Desulforapulum autotrophicum HRM2: one gene and its partner. The protein of the gene in region 2 interacts with the protein of the main gene of each other region in a pairwise test. Links are inferred from orthologs where the notes say so. Each region holds a gene or a part of one and is shown on either strand. Other genes may lie near its edges.

The links.
Region 1: the proteins of dnaX (region 2) and dnaE interact in binary tests that used the Escherichia coli proteins (3 or more experiments, as listed by UniProt). The link is inferred for Desulforapulum autotrophicum HRM2 from one-to-one orthologs.

The regions. Positions count from the first base shown.
Region 1 is NC_012108.1:2,829,954-2,842,739, reverse strand. The notes cover bases 8,632-12,786. They hold dnaE (DNA polymerase III subunit alpha), read right to left. Parts: upstream 12,387-12,786; coding sequence 8,832-12,386; downstream 8,632-8,831. Other genes in these bases: guaB (IMP dehydrogenase), read right to left, coding at 12,383-12,786; HRM2_RS25245 (BON domain-containing protein), read left to right, coding at 8,632-8,784. Also shown: ileS (isoleucine--tRNA ligase), read right to left, coding at 1-888; 16S rRNA (guanine(527)-N(7))-methyltransferase RsmG, read right to left, coding at 1,015-1,692; fusA (elongation factor G), read left to right, coding at 1,867-3,951; HRM2_RS12360 (hypothetical protein), read left to right, coding at 3,982-4,671; HRM2_RS12355 (alpha/beta fold hydrolase), read right to left, coding at 4,828-7,041; HRM2_RS12350 (TerB family tellurite resistance protein), read right to left, coding at 7,062-7,820; HRM2_RS27665 (hypothetical protein), read left to right, coding at 7,932-8,201; more of HRM2_RS25245, read left to right, coding at 8,206-8,631. UniProt on the Escherichia coli protein: DNA polymerase III is a complex, multichain enzyme responsible for most of the replicative synthesis in bacteria. This DNA polymerase also exhibits 3' to 5' exonuclease activity. The alpha chain is the DNA polymerase catalytic subunit.
Region 2 is NC_012108.1:1,888,646-1,900,223, forward strand. Bases 2,730-5,676 are described here. They hold dnaX (DNA polymerase III subunit gamma/tau), read right to left. Parts: upstream 5,116-5,676; coding sequence 3,343-5,115; downstream 2,730-3,342. Other genes in these bases: recR (recombination mediator RecR), read right to left, coding at 2,730-3,029; HRM2_RS08175 (YbaB/EbfC family nucleoid-associated protein), read right to left, coding at 3,035-3,346; HRM2_RS08190 (tRNA1(Val) (adenine(37)-N6)-methyltransferase), read right to left, coding at 5,253-5,676. Outside these bases: HRM2_RS08155 (MarR family winged helix-turn-helix transcriptional regulator), read right to left, coding at 1-257; HRM2_RS08160 (KamA family radical SAM protein), read right to left, coding at 478-1,800; HRM2_RS08165 (YkgJ family cysteine cluster protein), read right to left, coding at 2,009-2,440; more of recR, read right to left, coding at 2,430-2,729; more of HRM2_RS08190, read right to left, coding at 5,677-5,954; HRM2_RS08195 (DUF721 domain-containing protein), read right to left, coding at 5,935-6,240; HRM2_RS08200 (fatty acid--CoA ligase), read right to left, coding at 6,309-7,955; HRM2_RS08205 ((2Fe-2S) ferredoxin domain-containing protein), read right to left, coding at 7,992-8,360; HRM2_RS08210 (ATP-binding protein), read right to left, coding at 8,370-8,903; HRM2_RS08215 (PHP domain-containing protein), read right to left, coding at 8,907-9,656; HRM2_RS08220 ([Fe-Fe] hydrogenase large subunit C-terminal domain-containing protein), read right to left, coding at 9,665-11,311; HRM2_RS08225 (ATP-binding protein), read right to left, coding at 11,308-11,578. UniProt on the Escherichia coli protein: Part of the beta sliding clamp loading complex, which hydrolyzes ATP to load the beta clamp onto primed DNA to form the DNA replication pre-initiation complex.

The DNA of each region.
Region 1 (12,786 bases), 940 kb from region 2 along the record:
TTTTGCGTCAAGGTCCCCGAGATTGGTGTAGGTGTCAATGTTAAAAGTAGCCATCACCTGTTCCACCAGTTCCTTTGCCAGGATGAGCACCCCATGATTTTGTGTTTCAACGGCTGAGTAGATAAACTCTGGGTGCAGACAGACGCCAAGGTTGGCAGGAATGGTCCAGGGGGTGGTGGTCCAGATGACAAATGAGGTCTCTTTGTCTTTAAGGGCGGGCAGAAGTCTGGAAAGGTCGTCCTTGACGGCAAATTTTACATAGATGGACGGCGAGCCTATGTCCTTGTATTCGATTTCGGCTTCGGCCAGGGCCGTCTGGCAGGAGCAGCACCAGTATATGGGTTTTTTACCAAGGAACATATCCCCCTGGAGGGCAAACTCACCGCACTCTTTGGCAATCCTGGCCTCATAGGCTTTGTTCATGGTCAGGTAGGGCTCATCCCACTCTCCTGCTACTCCGAATCGTTTGAACTCTTCCCGCTGGATATCCACAAAGCCCTTGGCATACTCCCGGCAGGCCTGTCTCACCTGAACCGGGGTCATATCGGCTTTTTTTGAGCCCAGTTTTTTGTCCACATTGTGCTCAATGGGCAACCCATGGCAGTCCCATCCTGGAACATAGGGGGCGTCAAATCCAGCCATCTGTTTGGACCGGATAATGATATCCTTTAAGATTTTGTTGATGGCGTGTCCGATGTGGAGGTGGCCGTTGGCATAGGGAGGGCCGTCATGGAGAATAAATTTGGGCTTCCCCTTTGAAGACTGTCGGATCTTCTGGTAAAGTCCTGACGCCTCCCAGGCATCAAGCTGGGCAGGTTCGCGGTTGGCCAGGTTTGCCTTCATGGCAAACTTAGTGGATGGCAGGTTCAGCGTCTTTTTATAATCCATGTATCCTCCAGGAATCGGAATGTAGAATGTATCAATATATATGTAAATGGTGTCTTTAAAATATCAAACCCTAAAGTTAAGTCAATATCCATGTAAAAGTCAAGATCAACCTTCTTTTGCATGGTTCTAAAGGGGCTTAACTGAAACAATGGTCCGGCCATGGTCTTCCAACGGAAGCAGATAAGAGATGGTTTTTACCTCATATTTCGACAGGGAGACGGCGTGGGCCTCCTCGGTGCCCGCCCTGCCCTTCATGGCAAAAATAATACCAGTGGGTGACAAAAAAGGCGCGGCCAGCACAACAAATCGGTCAAGGGCGGTAAAGGCTCGGGATGTAACCACATCGAACCTGCCGGCGAAAGCCGGGTCTTTGGCAAGGATTTCCGCCCGGGCATGGACGGCGGTGATTGACTTGAGTCCGGTCAGACTTACAAGGCGGTTGAGAAACGAAACCCGTTTTCTGGATGCGTCCACCAGCACAACCTCCAAGTCCGGTCGAACCACCTTGAGGGGAACACCGGGAAAACCGCCCCCCGACCCCATGTCGAGCACCCTGGCATTTTCTGGAATATGGGGGGCAATGGCAAGGCTGTCGATAAAATGTTTTGTGGCCATCTCCCGGGGATCGGTAATCGAGGTGATGTTGAACTTCCGGTTCCACTTTAAAAGCTCTGTTCCATGGCGTGCCATGGTCCCAAGGTGATCCGGGCTAAGGGCTATTCCCAACTGATCACCGCCGCTTTTGACCATCTCCTTCCAGGCTCCGCCAAAGGGCGGGTCTGGGATATGTTTTTTGCTTGACATGATTGGCATAATTATTTATTATATTGGAATTTTTTTAAACCGTGTAACACCTTAATCAAAATACTGATACTAACAGAGCCGATACCAATTTTCAATATTAAAAAAGCGGCAACATTTATCCATTATCCTTGATAATGGGGTGTGCATTAATTTCAGTCAAAGGACAGTCTCATCATGCTTAAGGACTTAAAAAGGGTAAGGAATATCGGAATCAGCGCCCATATCGATTCGGGTAAAACAACACTTACAGAAAGGATTTTGTTCTATACCGACAAAATCCACCAGATCCATGAGGTCAGGGGCAAAGACGGCGCAGGTGCTGTCATGGACTCCATGGAGCTTGAACGCGAACGCGGCATCACCATTGCTTCGGCCGCCACACATTGCGAGTGGAAAACATTTGCTGTCAATATTATCGATACGCCTGGCCATGTGGATTTTACCGTGGAGGTTGAACGTTCTCTCAGGGTACTTGACGGCGTTGTGCTTATTCTCTGTTCTGTTTCAGGGGTTCAGTCCCAGTCCATCACCGTTGATCAGCAGATGAAACGTTACCAGGTCCCCTGCATCGCCTTTGTCAACAAGTGCGACAGAAGCGGTGCCAACCCCTACAGGGTGGCAAAACAGCTTCGGGACAAGCTCGGCCATAACTCGGTCCTCATGCAGATTCCCATCGGTCTTGAAGATAAGCTCAAAGGTGTTGTGGATCTTGTTACCATGAAGGCCTATTATTTTGAGGGTGACAACGGCGAAAAGGTCATAGTCAAGGATATTCCGGCAGAACTTGCAGAAGACGCAGCCGAGAAGCGAGAAATCATGATCGATGCGGTTTCCGCATTTTCCGACGATCTCACGGACGCCATCCTTGAAGAAAAAGAAATCTCCGAAGAGATGATCAAAGAAGCGGTCCGCAAGGGAACCATTGCCCGGGAGATGACGCCTGTGTTCATGGGCTCTGCCTATAAGAATACGGCTGTTCAGCCCCTGCTTGACGCTGTACTTGACTATCTGCCCTCGCCCATTGATGTTGAAAATGTCGCCATTGACCTTGACAACAATGAAGAGACCGTTACGCTCGAAAGTAGCTTTGATAAGCCCACGGTTGCCCTTGCTTTTAAGCTTGAGGACGGCCAGTATGGCCAGCTCACTTACATGCGGGTCTACCAGGGGTGTTTGAAAAAAGGCGACACAGTGATCAATTCCAGGGACGGCAGAAAGACAAAGGTCGGCAGGCTCATCCGCATGCACGCCTCTGAAATGGAAGAGGTGAATGAGATTCCTGCAGGTCATATTGGTGCCATGTTCGGTGTTGACTGTGCATCTGGAGACACCTTTGTGAGCCCAGGTATTAACTACTCCCTGATTGCCATGCACGTCATGGACCCGGTTATCTCCCTCTCCCTTCAGCCGGTTGACAACAAGTCCCAGATCAACATGTCCAAGGCTCTCAACCGGTTCACCAAGGAGGATCCCACATTCAAGACCTTTGTGGATAAGGAGACCAACGAAACCATTATCCAGGGTATGGGTGAGCTTCACCTTGAGGTCTATGTGGAGCGCATGAAGCGTGAGTACAAGGCCGAGGTGATCACCGGCAAGCCCCGGGTTGCCTATCGTGAGACCATCACCCGTAAAGCTGAATTCAACTACACCCACAAGAAGCAGACCGGTGGTTCGGGCCAGTTTGGACGGGTTATGGGGTATGTGGAACCCTTTGACGAAGAGTTTGAATTTGTCAACAAGGTCACGGGCGGAAGAATTCCCACCCAGTTCATCTCTTCGTGTGAAAAAGGGTTCAAGAACTCAATGGACAAGGGACCCAAGATGGAGTTCCCAATCACCGGAGTCCGGGTGGTCCTTGAAGACGGTGCCTACCATGCCGTGGATTCGTCTGAAATGGCTTTCCAGGCTGCGGCAAGGGGCGGTTTCCGCGAAGGATATCTCAAGGCAAAGCCGGTTATCCACGAGCCCATCATGAAGGTTGTCATTGAGACTCCCAACGAGTTCCAGGGTTCGTGTATGGGTCTTATCAACCAGCGCAGGGGTATTATCCAGGGCTCCCAGGAAGAGGGAGTCATGTCTGTAATTGAGTCCAGCGTTCCCCTTTCCGAGATGTTTGGTTTCTCGACTATTCTTCGATCCGCCACCCAGGGAAAGGCCCAGTTTTCCATGGAATTTTCAGCTTACAAGCAGGTACCCCAGTCGGTTGCCGATGAGCTTGTAAAGGCCAAAGAAGAAGAAGATAAGAAGAAAAATTAAGCATTCAATTAAAAATAAAGCGAGGGAAATATGCTGAAAAACGATCTCATTCACAGGAGCCCGGCAATCATTATCATGGGCAGTGAGAATCTTCACCAGGGCAGATTTGGCGCCGTGCTTTCACGGGCCGGTGTCGGCAAGACACAGTTTCTGGTTCAGATCGCAATTTCAAGGCTTCTTGAGGGGGAAAACATCCTTCACATCAGCCTCAGTGACCCAATGGACAAGATAAATGTTCGCTATAAGGAAGCGTTTACAAGCCTGGTGGACAGCATCGGCTATGTTGACCCCATGAAGGCCAATCGCCTTTGGGAAGATATTGAACCCTGCAAAACAGGGATCAGCTACAATGAGTTGACCTTTACCGCAGAAAAACTCAGGGATTACCTAAAGACCCTCCGAAAGGGGGATGTTAAAATTCCGGCCATGATCATTGTTGACGGCCTGGACTTTGATACGGACCTTGCCGACCTTATGGACGATCTCAAGTCAATTTCCGAAAATTTTGAGACTGCCTTCTGGTTCTCCATGCAGAGCCACAGGGACGAACCCTTGACTGAAGTCGGGTATCCCAGGCAGCTTGATCAGGTAAAAGACCGGTTTGATAAGGCACTTTTTCTCCAGCCCAAGGATGAAAAAATCAATGCCGTGGTCCTCAAGGACGGTGACAGGGCAAACCAGCGGTATACCCTTGATCCTGCGACCATGCTGGTAATTTAGATCGTGTTTGAACGAAAACTCACCCACCTGCTGCGTTGCTTCACAAAGCTGAAAGCCTCACGTACTACAGTACGCTCCGGTTTCAGCTTTGATCGCGCCTTGCATCTGGGCAAGTTTTCATCCAAACACGGGTTCTCGGTCAGGCACTAGTTACAACTATTTGTCAGGGCCGGGTATCACATCCGGCCCTGATAGAGTTAAATCACTGTCCGTTGTTTCCAGGGAATCCATAAACTCGGCAATGATCCTGTAGACCCGATGGGCACCCCTGCCCAGAAGAATGCCATGGCGGTCAAAATCCAACAGATAAAATTCCTTGATTACGCAGCCAAGCTTTTTAAACAGCTTGGCTGTTTCATCCGGTTTTACCATTGGATCTTTCCTTGACTGAACCACCAGAACAGGGGTCTTGATGTGGCCAATCTTCGGTTCAAGTTTCTCCATGAATTTTTCAAGCTGGCGTATACCGGCGATTGGATTTCGAAGATAGTCAATTCCAGGATTTTCAGTTTCGTGGTGAATAAAATCCTTTGCAATAGTACCGATCTTTGTCCGTTTCAGAAGATGGTTCCAGATGTCCATGGCAGGCGCAAAATAGGCGCCTGAATCCAGGATTTCCCTTGGCGGTGCCACGGCAAACACCCCATGGACCTTTTCCACCCGGGTTGCAAGATCAAGGGCGATTCCTGCACCTGTTGAAAAACCACCGATAAAAATCTTGTCACACAGGTGCCGTAAAACAGCATACCCCTCTTCGGCCGATTCGATCCACTCTTCATAACTCACCACTGCCAGATTTTCAGGCCCGGTGCCGTGGCCCTTGAGTCTGGGTGCATGGACGCTGTATCCCCTATCATTGAAAAACTGAGCAATTCCTTTCATTTCAGCAGGGGCTGCCATGTATCCATGGATGAGAAGAACGCCCCTGGTGGCGCCCGTGTTTGAGGGGAGAAAAATCGATTTGCCTACACCCTTTGGTTTTGATTCATTTTCTATAAAATAAGTGTTGTAATCATTTTCAAAATCAGCCTTCTCCTTTTGGAGCAATCGGTTCTTGACAAGGATGGAAATTTCCCGGGGTGTTTTCCGGGCAAGTTCAATCAGAAAGAGCTGTACGTCTGTCAAGGGGTCAACCTCGTTGGCCATGACCGAGACTGGATCATCAATGCGTATTCGATGGAAATTCAGATTCGTGTTCAAGGGTTCATTTTTTTTAAGGATATTTCCATTTTCCAGGGTGACGCGTCCTGTATCAACGGCGGTCTGAATAAAATCGCCAAACCGGTTGTGCCGGTCATCGGTCAGAAGATGGATTTGGTTCTGGTAGAGGCTTCCGTGCAGGTTCTGGTCTGATTCCATGACCCTGCCCGTTATGGCCAGAAAGGCCCTGCATTTGAAATCGTAAACCCCAATGACAGGGCCTGGAAAGTATTTGAGAATGGATGCAAATATGTGGTCATAATTAAGGGTGGTCATCCCATAGACCGACGCCATGTATCGTTCCATAATCTCGATAGAAACGGTTTTCATGACGGGCCTGGAGGCCATGGTGTTTGAAAAGGTAATCCTTCGTCTGGATGTAAGATCGCTCTCAACCAGCCAGTTGTGCAGAAAGCCTGCAATGGGGATGGGCGTACCAAACCGGATGTCAACGTCAACACCTGTAAGAAGCATGGTGCCCTCGGTCATGAGTTCGTCAAGGACCCTTTGGGACGGTTCAGCCATGAGGTTCACAGCAATGCTGCTCAGCAGATTTTGCTGGGCCCTGAGCGGGTAGTAGGTGATGTTCACCGGCACGATAAAGGTTTGAGTCGCAAGTACCTTTTCAGGGTCATGGATCTCCAGCATGGACACAATCCTGTCGAACTCATGGGGATTTATCTTCTCCATGCGCCGGAGTCGTTGTCGGTAAAATTCGGTGGTAAGGGCGATGACGGCAGCTCCGGTGTGGGGGCGGGACACCCCGGTATCATGGGTGATTTTAAACTCATCCGACTGGACAAGCTTCTTGTTTTTCACCATCATGCCTTCTGGAAAGATAATGCACTGGGCATCGCCGGATATGAGGTTCTTAACAATGACCAGGTCCCGGTCCGGGTCCTTTGTGGAGACAGCCCCCATGCTGGAGAGGATTCCCTTGAGTGCCCCATGGAAAAGATCACTGCTTGCAAGGGACCAGACCGGTTTTTTAATGAGGCCATGGATGTGGTAGGGCAGAAAAATGGTTTCCATGCGGGTGAAGTGATTTGCCGTAAAAATCACGGATGCGTCGGGGATATTCTCCTGGCCGTGGATGGAAACCCGGGCCTTGGAAAAACCCGAAAAGGCCTTAAGGGTGTACCCGGACATGTAGTAGGCAAAACGGTTCAATTGCCCCTCAAAGGTTCCATTTAGATTCCCCGTTCTTTTCGAATGGCGTCGTAGGCCTCCTGGATCTCCCTGAACTTGTCGTTGGCAAGCGTGATGAATTCGTCAGGCAGGCCCTTTGCCTCAATCTTGTCGGGATGGTATTCGGAAACCATGGTTCGATACTGTCGTTTGATCTCCTCATTGGTGGCGGTTTCATCGATCTTTAAAACCGAATAAAAGCGATTAACCGCCTTGACGTATCTGGATTTAAGCCTTGCATAATCCGTGTCTGAGAGGTTGAATATCCCTGCTGCTGAGAGAAGCAGGAATTCTTCTTTATCGCTGATGGCACCATCGGCCGCAGAAACCCTCAAAAGAATATCCATCATCAGCTCAATGACCCTGGGCTGGTTACTAAAAGCTGCATGGAACTGAAAGGCAAAGGCTTCAAAGCTTTCGTTAGAATTCAGGGCCTGCCTGAAGATATTGACAGCAGAATTTCTGCTCTCAGGGTTGAGGTTAAGGTCCTGGCTCATGAATCCTTCAATCGAGGCAATTTCCTTTTCACTGACCATGCCGTCGGCCTTTGCTATTTTTGCCAGCATGGAAAATGCTGCCACAAAAAAGGTCATCTGGGACTCTTCATTCGTTGAAAGTCGCTGTTGGGACTGACCCGACGACAGGTAAAGGGCCTCTTTTTTATCAAATGTGTGGCCGAATGCTGCTCCTGCAACGGCACCAATGGGGCCTCCAAGGGCAAAACCGATGGTTCCCCCAACCACTTTTCCAAGCCAACCCATAACGTTTCCTTTTCAATTAATAGTCTTGTGTAAAATTGCAAAAATCACTATATATAAGCATATGATGAAACCTGACGTCAATTTTTTAAAAAAACAAATAAGTATAACACAATGACCGCAAAGAGTGTAACCGGAATTATTATTTTAGCCCTCAACTTTGCCGGGATCTGTTTTATGATAGTCATGTTTTTTACAGGCAGAGGACAAAAAATAAGGACCAAACCCATGGCGAATGGGGTTGTGGGGGGAAGGGAAAGGCCCAAAAGTGCTGAATTAAATTCCAGTGAGTCTGGGGCTTTTAACAAGGCAGACTATCTGCTGGATGATTTGGATTTAAGTGAATTTGATGATCTTGATCTTGACGACGATGATGGAGAGTAAAAAAATGATGTTTTTGAACATGAAATCTGTGGGAGTTTGCCTTTGTTTATTGATCACTTGTGCCGGTTGCGGTCCTGCCATTGTGGGGACAGCAGCAGTTGGAGCCTATAAGGGTACAACAGATGAACGTACCTTTGGCCACATGGTCGACGATTCATTGATTACCGGCGGGGTCAAGACAAGGCTTTTATCGGATAAATTTTCCAGTGGGTTAAAGATCGACGTGGACACTGTTGAGCAGGTTGTAACCCTTACGGGCGTGGTCGAAAATGCTGAACAACGGCGAATAGCTGAAAATATCGCCCTTGCAACCCCCAACGTCCGACGGGTGGAAAATCTGCTCACCGTGGGCAGCAAGAGTACAGGGGAGAGATTTGATGATGCCGTTATCTTGAGTAAAATCAATACTTCGCTCATGAAAGAGCCGGGGGTCAGATCCCTTAACATTGACGTGGATGTCAACCAGGGCCGTGTCACCCTGACGGGTATTGTGACCTCTTCCGTTGAGCGGGACCGGGTTGTAAACATTGCAAGAAGCTGCCCCGGGGCCATCTCTGTCCGGGACAATTTAGTCATTAAATAGCCTGTTTTTCAATGGCGATGGCCCCGGTTCTTGCCGGGGCCCTTGGGTCAAGCGTTGGCCGATTGTTTGTTGTTCTGCCACCGTTTTTTTCTTTCCCGCTGTTTTACCGGGGCACACCGTGTTTCAATGGTGTTTTTGCCTAGAAGGGCCTCAACCTCTTGAAACAGGAGGGGGTCGGGAGAGACCAGTTCATCCTGGGACAGCTGGATAACAACCGATGAACCGTCTTCAACCGTAATCTCAAGAAAGACGCTGCAGGTTCCGGCAAACCTGTGAAGCAACCCCTTCAGCCGCTCAAGGACGCTTATATCTGCCCCTTTTGCCGCCATGGTTATAACAATGCTTGCCGTCCACTCCGCCTCTGCCTTATCAATGGGAACGATCTGCTCGGCAAGGAGCTTTACGTTGCTTTCACGTTTCTGCACTTCAGCCTGGAGAATGACCGGGGTATCGTCGTTCAGAAGATAGTGAACCTCCTGGTAGAGTTCCGGAAAGATCACCACCTCCACACTGCCCTTTTTGTCCTCAAGGGCTGCAAATGCCATCATGTCCCCTTTCTTGGTCTTTAGAATCTTCAGGGGCCGGAGGGCACCTCCCATGCGAACGCTCTGGCCTTCGGGGGTTTCCACAAGGGTCTCTGAGTTGACATTGGCAAATTTTTTGATCATCTCTTCGTACCGGTCAAGGGGATGGCCTGTAATGTAAAACCCCAGGGTCTCCTTTTCCATGGCCAGAAGATCGTTATCATCAAGCTCTGGAATATCGGGCATGGAAGGTACGCTTAGCGGCAGTGCTTCTCCCCCTTCGGTATCGGCAAACAGGTCCATCTGGGCATCGGCCTTTTCCCGCTGAATGCGGTTGCCATGGTCCAGGGCGTCTTCAAGCACTGCCATCATCTGGCTTCGTTTGCTGCCTGTGCTGTCAAAGGCGCCGCATTTGATCAATGCCTCGAGTACCCGTTTGTTGACCTTGGTCAGATTGACCCGTTCGCAAAAGTCATAGATGGAGGTGAAAGGGCCCTCCTGGCTACGGATTTCAACAATGGAATCAATTGCGGCAGACCCGATGCCCTTGACTGCGGCAAGACCGAACCGGATGGCAGCGGGTGCCACGGTAAATACCGATTCACTTTCGTTTACATCCGGTGGAAGGACGTTTATCTCGTGGTTTCTGCACTCGTCGATGAATTTGACAACACTGTCAATGTTACTCATGTCACTGGTCATGAGGGCGGCCATATACTCAAGGGGATAGTGGGCCTTGAGATATGCCGTCTGGAAGCAGATCAGTGCATAGGCGGCACTGTGGGATTTGTTGAACCCGTAACCGCCGAATTTTTCCATGAGGTCAAACAGCTCTGCGGCCTTTGCCCCGTCCAGGTTGTTTTCCTTGGCACCCTTGAGAAACAGTCCCCTGTGTTCTTCCATCATGGCGGGAATCTTTTTACCCATGGCCTTTCTGAGTCCATCTGCATCGGCCATGGAGTAGTTGGCAAGAACCCCTGCAATCTTCATTACCTGTTCCTGGTAAAGAATGACCCCATAGGTCTCCTTGAGAATGGGCTCAAGCTGGGGAAAAAGGTAAACCACATCTTCCCGGCCGTGCTTTCTTTCCACATAGGAGTCGGCCATGCCGCTGTCCAGGGGGCCAGGTCGGTACAGGGCCACCAGGGCAACGATATCACTGAAGCAGGCGGGCTGGAGCCTTGTGATCAGCTCTTTCATGCCTGAACTTTCAAGCTGGAAAACACCCGTGGTATCGGCCCTTGCCAGAAGCTCATAGGTGGGCGGATCATCCATGTCGATCTCAAGGAGATCGGGTACTTCTTTGGACTGTTTCTTTAAGAGGTCCAGGGTGTTCTTGATGACGGTGAGGTTGCGAAGACCCAGGAAGTCAAACTTCACAAGACCCAGTTTCTCCACAAAATTCATGTCAAACTGGGTGACAACCTCGCCCTCTTTTCCCTTGTAGGTGGGAAGATATTCCACCAGGGGTTTATCTGAGATCACAACGCCGCAGGCATGGGTTGATGCCTGGCGGGGAAGTCCTTCCAGGAGCAAGGCAATGTCAATCAGCTCTTTTTTGACCGGATCCTGGTTGACAAGCTCCATGATCCGGGGCACATCCTTCAGGGCCTGGCCCAGGTTTTTTGCATTATCTGGAATGAGTTTTGCCAGGACATCCACCTCAGGCAACGGAACGCTCAAAGCCCTGCCAACGTCCCTGACAACGGCCTTGGCCTTGAGTTTACCAAAGGTGATGATCTGGGAGACGTAGTCTGCTCCGCCGTACCGATCAATCACATACTTGTAAACCTCGTCCCGGCCTTCAATGCAGAAATCCACGTCAATATCCGGCATGGAGATCCTGGACGGGTTGAGAAATCTTTCAAAGATCAGACCGTGGGCAATGGGATCAAGGGCCGTAATCTCCATGGCATAGGCCACCATACTTCCTGCGGCAGACCCACGCCCGGGTCCTACAGGAATGTTATGCTCCCTTGAGTAGCGGATGAAATCGGCCACAATGAGAAAATATCCGGGAAACCCCATGTCCAGGATGACGCCGATCTCATAGGCCAGGCGTTCCCGATAGAGGGCCTCATCAAGGTTGGGATTTTTTCGTTTGAGCATCTTGAGGCGCCGTTCAAATCCCTCCTGGGCCTGGCGCTTGAAAATTTCCCCGGCGGTTTGAACGCAATCCTCTCCGCTCTTTTCTCCCTGGGCACTGGTATATCTTGGAAAGTGGTATACCTTTTCACCAAACTCTACATTGCATCTCTTGGCAATGAGTAAAGTGTTTTCAATGGCACCTGGATAGGTTTTGAAATCGGCTATCATCTCGTCGGCAGACTTGAAGTAAAGCTCGTCTGAATCAAACTTGAACCGGTTGGCGTCGTTCAGGGTGTTGCCCGTCTGGATGCACAAAAGGGCTTCATGGGCCCTGACATGATCCCGGGACAGGTAATGGCAGTCGTTTGTGGCCACCATTGGAATGGAAAGTTTTTTTGAAACCTCCCATAGCCCCTGGTTGACCTTTTCCTGGATCTCCATTCCGTTCTTCTGGATTTCCAGGAAAAAATTATCCTCACCAAAGGTATCCAGGTAGTAGCGGGCCGAATCAAAGGCCAGGTCCATCTGGTTGTGGATGATTTTCTGGGGAATATCACCCTTCAGGCAGGCGGACAGGGCGATCAGGCCTTTGCTGTATTTTGTCAGCAGTTCCCGGTCAATCCTTGGTTTGTAGTAAAACCCCTCAAACTGGGCAATGGAGACAAGTTTACACAGGTTTCCATACCCCTCCCTGTCCTTTGCCAGCAGCACCAGGTGGTTGAGTCCCTTGTTGTCCTCGGCTGTCTTGTTTCGTATGCTCCTTGGTGCCACATAAACTTCGCACCCCAGGATCGGCTGAATGCCGACTTTTCTGGCCTTTTCATTAAAGGGAGCCGTGCCGAACATGGTACCGTGGTCGGTGATGGCCACGGTATCCATGTTGAATTCCTTGCAGCGTTTGAGCAGGGCATCCAGTCGAATAGCCCCATCCAAAAGGGAAAACTCCGTGTGGACATGGAGATGACAAAAAGGTGAAGGTGTATCCATCATTGTTTCATGCTGTCCACGCTGTAGTTGGGAGCCTCTTTGGTGATGATGACGTCGTGGACATGGCTTTCTCTCAGACCTGCAGCGGTAATTTTGACAAAACTTGCCTTTTCCCTCAACTCCTCAATGGTTGAGGCACCAAGATACCCCATGCCGGCCTTTAATCCGCCAATCATCTGAACAATGTTTTCCTTGACCGTTCCCCTGTAGGGAATACGGCCGACAATTCCTTCGGGTACCAGGGTTTCATCCACCTTGGAGTCACGCTGGTAATATCGGTCGGAACTTCCCTTTTTCATGGCCTCCACAGACCCCATGCCCCGGTAGGCCTTGTAGCTTCGTCCCTGGAAAATAACGATCTCGCCGGGACTTTCACTTGTGCCGGCAAGCAGGCTTCCAAGCA
Region 2 (11,578 bases):
CGCTCCTTTTTCATGAGCCCCTTGTTTTCAAGCCTGTTGATGATATCGGTCACTGTTCCCTGGCTCAGACTGATGGTCCTGGCAAGATCTGAAACAGAGATCTCTTCATGGATGGTTACTTCTTTGAGGACCACGAGCTGGGGACCGGTCAGACCACAGCGTTTGTTGAGGTCCTTTGAGTAGAGATCTATGGACTGGATCATTTTCCTCAACAGTGTGAGGAGTTCCTTGCATCGTTCTTCGTGTATTGCTTTCACTTTTTTTGGGTCACCATTTTAAATAATATAACCGGCATGGCCGGAGCAGGGTCTCTGCCCTGGCCTCAACGAAATTTAAAACGTCTCCACGGGCGAAGTTCCCGTGGATATTTCATCTAAAAATCATTTGAACAACCGGGCCAGACATTTTAACATTTCTCCCCTTGTACCCTAATTGGTAATCCAGGCCAAACTTTTTCTGACCTGTACCTGATAAAAATCAATGTCCGGTATGGGAAAATTCGACTTTAAGATCTTCCCTGGGCGGTTCAAAGAAAAATTTCTTGTCCCCAAATGCGGGTTTGAGGTCGTCAAGCCAGACGGCATTTGCATCATATTCGGCAAAAAACAGTCTTTTTACCCACTTGGGGTTTCTTGCCTGCACAAAGGTCATGGCAATGACTTTTTGTTCATTGATTTCGGTTATCCCTTCGATTTTGATCTTGCCTGGGGAGGCTGACATACTCGGTCCCCGTACGGTCCTTGAGATGCCGCTTACGCTGCTGTAGGCATCCCTGAAAATTTTCCAGGTGTCAACAAGGGGAATGGAAAAATAGTCCTGGGCCCCAGTGTTGCGGGCAACAAACATGTAATAGGGAACAATACCGAGACTTATCTGGTCCTGCCACATTTTTGACCAGATCTTGGCGGATGCATTGATTCTGTTTAGAACTGGGGACTGGCTTCTGATGACGGCACCGGTTCCTCTGATGGCCTCAACGGCTCTTTTGCATTCAGGTGTGGCGATCTCCCTTGGGTGGTTCAGGTGGGACATGATGGCAAGATGAATCCCGGCGTCAGTTACCCGTTTGAATAGTTCGAGAAGCTCTGCTGAATCCTTGTCCGTTGTAAACCTGTAGGGCCAGAACGAGAGGGTTTTTGTTCCAATTCGAATAGTCCTGATTCCGGGCAGTTTTGCGTCGATAATTGCATTCAGATAAACCGACAGGATTTTGGTGCTCATTGTCAGAGGGTCTCCGCCCGTGAAAAGGATGTCAGTGAGTTCAGGTTGACTGCGTACGTATCGCACCATGAGATCGGCATCCTTCATGGCAAACCTGTGGCCGTCCATGCCGGTAAATTGGGGCCAGCGGAAGCAGAACGAGCAAAAGGCATGGCAGGTCTGTCCCTGGGTGGGGAAAAAGAGCATGGTCTCCCGGTATTTGTGCTGGATGCCGTTGAGCCGTTGACCGTCCAGCACAGGCACATTTTTGTCGATCTGGCCTGCCGGGTGGGGATTTAAACTGTGGCGGATTCGGTTGGCTGCCATGGTTATTCGTTCCTTGGAGGCATTGGCTTTCACCAGGGCCGCCATGGTGTTGAAGTGTTTTTTTGCCAGCATTTCTCTCTGGGGAAAATTAAGGATAAACATGGGGTCGTTTTCAAAATCGTCCCAGTTGATAAGTTCATTGACCACGTAGTTGTTTGTTTTAAAGGGTAGAACGGTTCCAACGACTTGAATATTAAAAATCTGTTCAGGCGTAAGGCGGTTGAATTGGGGAAGGCTTTTCAGGTTTTTGTTGGTATATGGCTTGTATCGCATAGGTCCCTCCAGATATTAAAGGTTTTTAAAATCCTGATTTTTTTAACGTATGTCCGTACGAAGCGCGATCTACAAGATAGTATTTGGGGTGGAATTTCTATTGTATCCAAACTATCTTATAATAAGTAACATGAAAATAGTTTGGATACAATGTTTTTTTTAAATGGTATAGCAGGGGTGGGGCAGGAAATTGAAGGGGTGTCAGGGGTTATTTCTGGGTTGAAAAGGGGTAGGAGGCATCAAGGCGTTCAACCTCCTTTGCTGCAATTCTACTAACGTGTTTTTCTGGGACGCCCGGCTGCATCCCAGGGCAGGACCGGGCCATGGCGTCCCAGTTCTCTGGATTCTTGATAAGGGTCCTTAAAAAAGGCCAGGCTCTGCACATGTATGGTTTTACTGGGTGGATCGTGCAGTTTTTGTCAAAGAAGATGCACAGGCCGTTCTCTGCCTGGCGGATGACCCAGCGGGAGCCGGACCTGTTACAGTATTGCTCGATAAAGGTTGTCGGCTCACAACCGATAAATGCTGCGATTCTCTGGATATCCACATCGTTCACATAGGTGCCGCCAAAGCCTGAACAGCACTGACCGCATTGAGTACAGTTAAAGATGTCACTGGCGGAAATAATTTCAGAATCCACGTCTGCCCTCCATTGCCCGTTGCATGGTTACCTGGTCAACATATTGAAAATCGCCACCCATGGGGACGCCTGAAGCGATTCGTGTCACATTGACGCCTTTTTTTCGGAGTTGGTCCGAAATATAGGCGGCTGTTGCCTCGCCTTCAACATTGGTCCCCGTGGCAATGATCACTTCGGTTGTTGTTTTAGAACAGGCCCTTGAAAAAAGTTCGCGTATCCTCAGCTCGTCCGGTCCAATGCCGTCCATGGGTGAAAGTGCCCCCCCAAGAACATGGTAAAGTCCTGAAAATGCACCTGATTTCTCAATGGCCACAATGTCAGTGGGCTTTTCCACAACACAGATGATTGATGCATCCCGCCGTGGGTTACTGCATATCCGGCACTCTGGTTGGTCGCTCAGGGAAAAGCAGGTCCTGCAAAGCGTCACCTTTTGTTTAAGCTCAAGGATGTCGTTGGCAAGGGTTTGTGCCTCGTGAAGGGGGGCATGTAGAATGTGAAGCGCCAAGCGCTCGGCAGTTCTCCTTCCTATTCCCGGAAGCGTTGACAGGCTTTTGATCAGGTTCAGGATGGATTCGGGATAGAGGTCCACAGATACTACATCATGCCGGGCAGGTTCATGCCACCGGTGAGTTTGCCCATATGGGCGGAGACCATTTCCTGGGATTTATTCAAGGCGTCATTGGTCGCTGCAAGAATCAGGTCCTGGAGCATTTCAATGTCTTCAGGGTCTACCACTTCCCGTTCAAGGGTGATCGCCTCGATCTTCTGACTACCGTTGGCAATAACCTTTACCATGCCACCGCCTGCTGTGGCTTCCACGGTTTTGGTGGCAAGCTCTTCTTGCATCTTGAGCATCTTTTTTTGAAGTTTCTGGGCCTGTTTCATCATGCTGTTCATATTGTTCACGGGTTGCTCCTTTCGTTTAATTTTACGTCAACGACTGTGCCGTTGAATCGTTTTATTGCGTCGGCCACAAGGGGATGGTTCAATATCTCCTGTCTTAATTTGGCCGGACTTTTTTCATCATTCCCATATTCTTTGGGGGCACAGTCTCCAATGAGGGTCAGGTGCAGTGGCTTTCCAAAATAGTCATGGCAAACGGTCTCGATTTCCCCTCTTTTGGATTCAATCCTTCCCCTGTCAAAGGCTGTGCCATTGAGCTCAACGACAATATCAGTATTTGAAATCTTTTGCAACCGGCCTTTGGAAAGGATGGCCGACGCAAAGGGCAGTGAATCTGCAAGAGCCTTCAGGAAAGGGTTCCATCGGCCAGCTGGATCTTCTGGGGGAGCGATGGTCCGAGGTTCAGGTGTGGGGGGCGAAACAACATTGATTCTGTCTGTGGGCTTGTACGAAGGTGTGGTCCCAGGTTGTGGTGCAGGCACTGACTCACCGTTGTCATCTGAAATCGGATGTGGATCCATGGAAGTTGGTGCTTTTCGTGGCTCTGGGGGGGGACAGACAGGTCTTTCCTCCTGGGGTAATGCCTGAAAATCGGGGTTGTCAAATCGGCGGGCAAGATCATCCAGCCGCTTGATCATCAAATCGATTTCAATACCCGGTCGAATCTGAACAAGTTTTAACAGCACCATCTCAACGGCTGTTCGTGTGTGTGAGGATAGTTTTACCAGGGATTCGTCAACCAGAAGTGTGTTTAATATCTGATTTAAAAAAGATTGGGAAAGGGGGGCTGTGAGTGCTGCCATCCGTTGTCTGTCATGGTCTGAAATGTCGCAGGTGTTTTTGTCATTACTGGAGACCTTGACAACCGCCAGGTTTCTGAAGTGCCGAATAAGTGAGGCGTAAAATCGTTTCAGGTCGAGACCGAGGGTGTGGATGCGGTCCACAAGGTCAATGATGTCAGCTCCCCTGTTCTGGATAATGGCATCGGCAAGGTCAAACACAAGGGTCTTATCAATGATGCCGAGGGTGCCCAGGATTTTGTCATCATCGATCGCCCTTGGGCCAGATGTCTGTTCGGATGTCTGGGCCTGACTGCCAAGGATCCGGTCAAGCAGGCTCAACGAATCCCGCATGGAGCCGTCTGCTTCGCCCGCCAGGAGGTCACAGCTCTCCTGGGAAATGGAAAATCCTTCGGCGGCGGCAAGGGTCATCAAATGGGCTGAGATCTGGGCAAGGGAAATTCTTCCCAGGTCGTGGCGCTGGCACCGGGAAAGGATAGTCACGGGAATTTTATGGACTTCGGTGGTGGCAAAGATAAAAATAACGTGGTCTGGTGGCTCTTCCAGTGTCTTGAGGAGGGCGTTAAAAGCTGCCATGCTCAGCATGTGAACTTCGTCGATAATGTAGATCTTGAACTTGGAAGACGAGGGCATATATGCTACGTTTTCCCTTAGTTCCCGAACCTGGTCCACACTGTTGTTTGAGGCACCGTCAATCTCGAAAACGTCGACAGCGCTGCCTGCGGTGATGTTCGTGCATGTCTTGCAGATATTGCAGGGGGTCGGTGTTGGCCCGGTTTCACAGTTCATGGCTTTTGCAAGAATACGGGCAATGGTTGTCTTGCCCGTTCCCCTGGGACCAGTCAAAAGAATGGCATGGGGCACACGACCGGATAAAATGGCATTTTTCAGGGTGGTTGTAACGTGGGGTTGCCCGACTACCTCGTCAAAGGTCTGGGGGCGGTATTTAAGGGCTAGAACTCGGTATGACATTTTGCCTGAACAAGAAGAAAAAAGGGATGGCGGAGAGAGAGAGATTCGAACTCTCGGTACCTGTAACAGTACACACGCTTTCCAGGCGTGCACCTTCAGCCACTCGGTCATCTCTCCGCAGTAACAATGACTCGGAGTTAATACCCTGTTTCGGGTGTCGTGTCAAGGGGTAAAAAAAGGGGTGGCAGGATCGTTAATAAAGGCGTGCGGTTGTGCATGGCGGTGAGGATGAACAGCTTTGCCGGTTTGTTCACGTGGGTGTGAATGAACCGTAGGCTAAAAGGTCCCATGCCGTGGTGACGTGTTCGTTCCATGACTTCATTGAGTCGTTCCATGGGAAAAATGATCATGAAACGGCCCCGGAAGGTGAGAATTTTTGTTGCACTGTCAAGGAGTTCGTCAAGGGTTATCTCAACTTCATGGCGGGCAATGGCCTTCTGGGGATGGGGATTGATGCGGCCACAGCCTTGTTTGATATAGGGCGGGTTGGTGACGACAAGGTCGACAGGTCCGCCAAGATCAGCGGGCACAAGTGATCTGATGTCCGACAATAGAATGGTGACCTGATCCGTCAGGTGATTTTTCTGGATGTTTTTGTTGGCAATGTCTACAAGGGCACCCTGGATTTCAATACCCGTGATATGGGTTTCAGGGTGCTTGCGGGACAGTAAAAGAGGGATGATGCCGCAGCCGGTTCCAAGGTCTGCGATTCTATCTCCAGGGAGAGGATCGGCATGGTCTGCCAGAAGAATCGGATCAATGGAGAATCGGTAGCCGGTTTTCGGCTGATACACCTTTAGGGCATGGTCAGGGAATCGTTCAACTGTGCAGGGATGCAATTTTGAATTTAAGCTCTTTTACAAGGGGCCTTCCAAGGGCCAGGTTAATCTGGGCTTTAAGATCTTTTTCCATGAATCGCAAATGCTGAATCCAGACACTGCTTGAGACGTGAACGATCAAGACGCCTTCCTTGAACGCACCGGGTTTTGAGTTTGCAGCAACGGTTTGATCCAGGGCCTCATCCCACAGATCCCAGATCCGGGTCATGTCAAGATCCGAGCTTGGGCGCAGGTTGTCAAGGACCTTTGAAAGGATGCTGCCAAGTGGGGTAAGTTTTTGTTTCATATTTTTATGTTTTCGGGGGCAGGCTTTTTATTGCCCGTTTGCCCTAAGAAAGCCTGTCCCCAAGTCAGCTATTTATATTGGCCTCGAATCACTTTTTTGTCAAGTTTGCCAACCCCTGTTTTAGCAATGGCGTCGACAAAGATGATCTTGTCTGGAATGCCATATTTGGGAAGGTTTCCCTGGTCATGCTGGTCAATAAAGGCTTGCTTTATTTCAGCTTCAAGGTCTTTACCTTTGTAAATTTCCTTGAGAACAATAAGGACAATGGGCCGTTCCCCCCATTTTTCATCGGCGATGCCGATGGCCGCAGCTTCACTCACCGCGGGATGGCGGCTTGCAATATCCTCAAGCTCAAGGGACGAGACCCACTCTCCTCCGGTCTTGATCACATCCTTTACCCGGTCGGTAATCTTGAGATATCCTTCGGTATCAATGTTGCCCACATCCCCTGTGTGGAGCCAGCCCCCCTGCCAGAGTTCTTCACTTTTTTCTGGATTTTTAAGATACCCCTGGGTGAGCCAGGGACTCCTTGCCACCACCTCGCCCGTCTGCACCCCGTCGTGGGCCACGGGATCACCCATGGGATCAATGATTTCAATATCCACCAGTGGGATGGGAAGACCTGTTTTGCACCGGATATCAATCTGGCGGTCCTCGTCCCACGATTCCATATGGGGTTTGATGTGGGCCACGGTGAGCAGTGGACAGGTCTCAGACATGCCGTAGGCTGAATAAAGATTGATCTTTGCCCCCATGGCAGCCTCACAAAGGCCCCTTGGAAGGGCTGATCCGCCAATGACAACCTTCCAGGTCGAAAGATCCACCGTTTTGATCACAGGTGAGTTGACCAGCATATGGATAATGGTGGGAACACAGTGGGAAAAGGTCACCTTTTCCGTGACCACAAGTTTCAGGATCATGGCAGGTTCGTATCGTCCCGGATAGACCTGGCGGGCGCCAAGCATGGTGAACAGATAAGGCATTCCCCAGGCATGGACATGGAACATGGGAGTCAGGGGCATGTATACATCCTTTGAGGTCATGATGGCCTGGGAGTGGTAGGCGCAAAGGCCTGTCATGAGTCCAAAGGTGTGCATCACGATCTGACGATGGCTGAAGTAAACGCCCTTGGGGTCGCCCGTGGTGCCTGAAGTGTAAAAGGTAGTGGCCCTGGCGTTTTCGTCAAAATCCGGGAAGTCGTAGGTCTGTTTTGACCCGGAGACAAGGGTCTCATAGTCAGTCTCAAATTTTATGGCAGTCTTGGGTGCTTCATCGGTTTCTTTGATCAGGATGATTTTTTTAACGGTTTTAATCTTATTGTAGATGGGCTCCAGAAGGGGAACAAGCTCCGAGTTTACAAGGATGACGTCATCTTCTGCATGGTTGATGGTATACAGGATCTGCTCCGGCGAAAGCCTTATATGAACCGTGTGAAGCACGGCACCCATCATGGGAACGGCAAAATAACACTCAAGATACCGGTGGCTGTCATAATCCATGACAGCCACCGTGTCACCCTGTTTGACGCCGAGCCCTTTAAGGCCATTGGCAAGCTGGGCCACCCGTCGGTGGAAATCCCGGTAGGTATAGCGCATCTCATCCCTGTAAATGATCTCCTGGTCTGGTGAACGAACAAGGGAATTTGTCAGAAGATTTTTGATCAGCAACGGATAGGAATAGGCTGATTCAGTCTGCTCAATGATTTTAACACCCATAATCGGTTTTTCCTCCTAAATAACGGTTGATTGATGTTAGCCCTTACCCAGGGCAAAATCGGTCTGAACCTCCCCCTTTAAAATGTGGCGTCTGAATACCTGCCGGGTTTTATTGGGGTCCATCTTTTTGTATACAATGGGTTCCTGCCCAACGATTTCAACGGTGATGTTGGGCTCGCTGCTGCACATGCCAAGGCAGCCTGCAGCAACGATTTTGATGTCAGTTCTGTTTGATTCGGCCTTTTCTTCTAAAAGGGTGTTCATAACGCTTCTTGCCCCGGCCGCAATACCACAGGTTCCCATGTGGACAGTCACCTTGACCGTTGTTTCCCCTCCCCTGAGGGAGGATTCCTGGGATGTCTTTTCCTTGATTCGTTTGAGATCTTCCACTGAAATCTTTGCCATTTTACGTCCTCATTGTTTGCAAAAGTCATTTATCATCTCTTTTATCCGGGACAGGATGGCCGGGTCATTGAGCTCGACGGTATCGAGCCCTGATTTGAGTTCGGCCGTGTTCATTGTGAAACTGTCCTGGAAAAGAATATGATGGTATCTTATACCAATGTCAGGGTAACCTGCAATAAGAGTTGTCATGGTCGCTCCCAAGTCGCCCAGGGGAGCCCTGTCAAGATGGTCAATGGCAAAGGTGGCCGTAACCGTTGTTCCGTTGCCCTGTCTGCTTTGAATGGAAAATATGCCTTCGCATCTTTCCGATGCTGCCTTGAACAGCGCAATGCCTAAGCCCACCCTTCTTGTGGTCCGGGAGGTGACAAAGGGATCGGAAATAACGGCCAGCATGGCGGGGTCAATGCCTTTGCCATTGTCCGTGACCGTAATTTTGATGTGGGTGTGGAGATGGGTTTCGTCTATTTTAATATCAATCTGGGTCGCCCCTGCTTGAATACTATTTTCCACAAGGTCCAGGATGTGCAGTGACAGCTCTTTCAACGATCAGAATCCTCTGGTTGTGAAGGTCGTATCGCCCCGTTTCAGTGTAGATGCCATGGCCTCAAATGTCGGAATAGTCATATGAAACACGGTCGTTCCCTGTCCCATTTCGTCGAGGCGATGTGCGTCAGACGATACTAAACAGGGAAGGGTAGTTTTGTCAAGGAAATACCGTTCTTGTTTGTGGGCAATTGTTCTGGCCGTTATTTCCACACCGTCAAGGCCAAGATCCAGGGGAATGAAACCAAGCTGGCCAAGGATGCTGTAGCTGGTTCGGTCAATGTGGGCGGCAATGGCAATGCCGCCCTGTTGGTGGATGAGATCCACTGCCTCCTTTACCGTGAGTTGACACGCCTGGATCAGAAGTTTCTGCTCTTGTCCAATCACCATGTCCTGTTCGTCGGCAATGACCTGAAAACCAAAAAGGTCAGGTGCGTTATTTTGGGTCAATCCCTGGTAAACAACCGCTGCCACGGCTTCTGCCTGGCAGATGCTTTTGTGGATGCCCAGAAGGTGGACCTCCTCTTTTGTGCAGATTTCAAGTCCTGGCAGGACAAGGATGCCTGCTGTTTTGCCAAGGGTCATGATCGGGCGGGCATTTTTTGATGCGTTGTGATCGCAGATGGCGATGATGTCCAGTCCCAGCGCTCCGGCCCGTTTGATAATTTTTTTTGGGGTCATATCCCAGTCACCACAGGGGGAGAGGCAGGTGTGGACGTGCAGATCGGCCTTAAAGCCTTTCTTTGTCGCCACGGGCACGGTTAAACGCCCTGGAGCAGGGCAAGACGCGTGGCAAGGTCAAAGGCTGATCTGTCCGATAGAAACAGGGGGATTTCCTCGTCATCGGCCTTTTGGCAGGTGGCCGTGTCCGGTCGGTTGCCGCAGGTGATGATGATGCAGGCGATTTCTTTTAAAACGGCCACGGCAATGATGTTCTGGTGGGCCTGGACTGTCAGCCAGACGTTGTGTTCTGCGGCATTTGCCATGACGTCACTTAAAAGGTCGCCGCAGTAACCGCCTGACAGGGGCCGGCCAAGCCCCTTTCCCCCGGCTGCCAGGACAAGATCTAATTTGTCTTTTAAATCCGATACCTTCAACATTTTGTCGTTCATATGGGGTACAATCTCCTGTTTAAATATTTTGCACTCGGTTAATCTGGCCCTTTTCCTGACCACATCCTCTGCAAAGGTCAGACAGTCGGGTGCACCGCAGGCTGAACAGTTGAATTTTGGCAGGCGGTCATAAATCCGGTTGATCTTTGTGAGATCATCAATGGAAAGGGGTTCTTTTTTCTGACCAAAAATTTTTTCCATTTTTGAGGAGGTCAATTTGTCAAAAAAACGTTTTTTAGCATAGACATTTTCCAAGGTCTTTTTTTGATGGCGATTCCTGACTTCAAGCCGGGCAATATGCTGCAAAAGATTGTTCTTTGCCACATACTTGTCAACGGCACACAGGGAACCGCCGACACACCCCTCCCTGCAGTACCTGAATTCAATGAAGTCATAGTCTTTGAAAAGGCCCAGTTCAATTTTTTCAAGGTACTCGATGGTTTGATTCACTCCAGATATGGCAATGGCGTTCTGGATGGTTGTTCCGGCCGTCTCTCCCCCTGAAATTCCCCACAGCAGACTGTTACCCGTTGGGGGTTCTTCAAATTCAAACACGGGACCATCGTTCAAGGGGGTGTACTCCAGGGCTTTTATCTCGTGTTTGAGCTCCGCATAGATCTGGTTAATCCCGATGGTCCTGGAAAGATAGGGCGTTGAATGGTGGGGGGTTGAGCTTTCCAGGGTCATTTTGGTGGGGCAGGGGTTTAAGTAAAAGATGGATATTTCGCCAATCTCAATGCCATGGTGTCGTGCAATAAAGGCTGCCACATCCTTGACCATGAGGGACACGGGTCTAAGTACCGGGTGGAGTAGGTTCATGAGGCTTGGGAATCTGAAAGCGATCAGCCGAAGCACCACCGGGCAGAGGGTGGAGATGACCGGACGTCCTTCTCTGGAAACGTTGAGACTTTGGATGTGCTGTTCCGTAGCCTTCTTAAAAAGGGTTAAAAAGTAGGACATGTCCACGGTGTGTTTAAATCCCATCTGTTTGAGCCCCTTGAGTACCTTATCCGGGGTGGCATGGGAAAATTGTGAGTAGAGAACAGGCGGCACCAGCACGACCGGGAAAGGGGTCTTTTTGAACTGTCCATAGGGGGCGGTGGTCGGGGTGATGCACTCCTGGGGGCAGACAGTGACGCACTCTCCGCCTCCGATGCAGTTGTCCACAAGAAGAAGACTCTTCCCGTCTTTGATTCGGATGGCCTTGGTGGGGCAGACCTTGACGCAGGCCCCGCATCCGTTACAGTCACGGCTGTCAAAGGAAACATAACATGGAAGATTTTTGACCGTAGTCATTTCCGATCTCCGGTTTTAAACTCCATTTTAATGGTTGTACCCTCTCCGGGTATGGAAGTCATTTCAAACCGGTCGGCATTTTTTTTCATGTTCGGCAGTCCCATGCCTGCCCCAAACCCCATTTCCCTGAATTCGTCAGGAGCTGTTGAAAAACCGACCTGCATGGCCTGTTCAATATCTTCGATACCGGGGCCTTTGTCGGTTATGCATATCACTATTTTGGTCGCAGACAGTTCCAGGTTGAGGCGACCGTTTTGTGCGTGCATG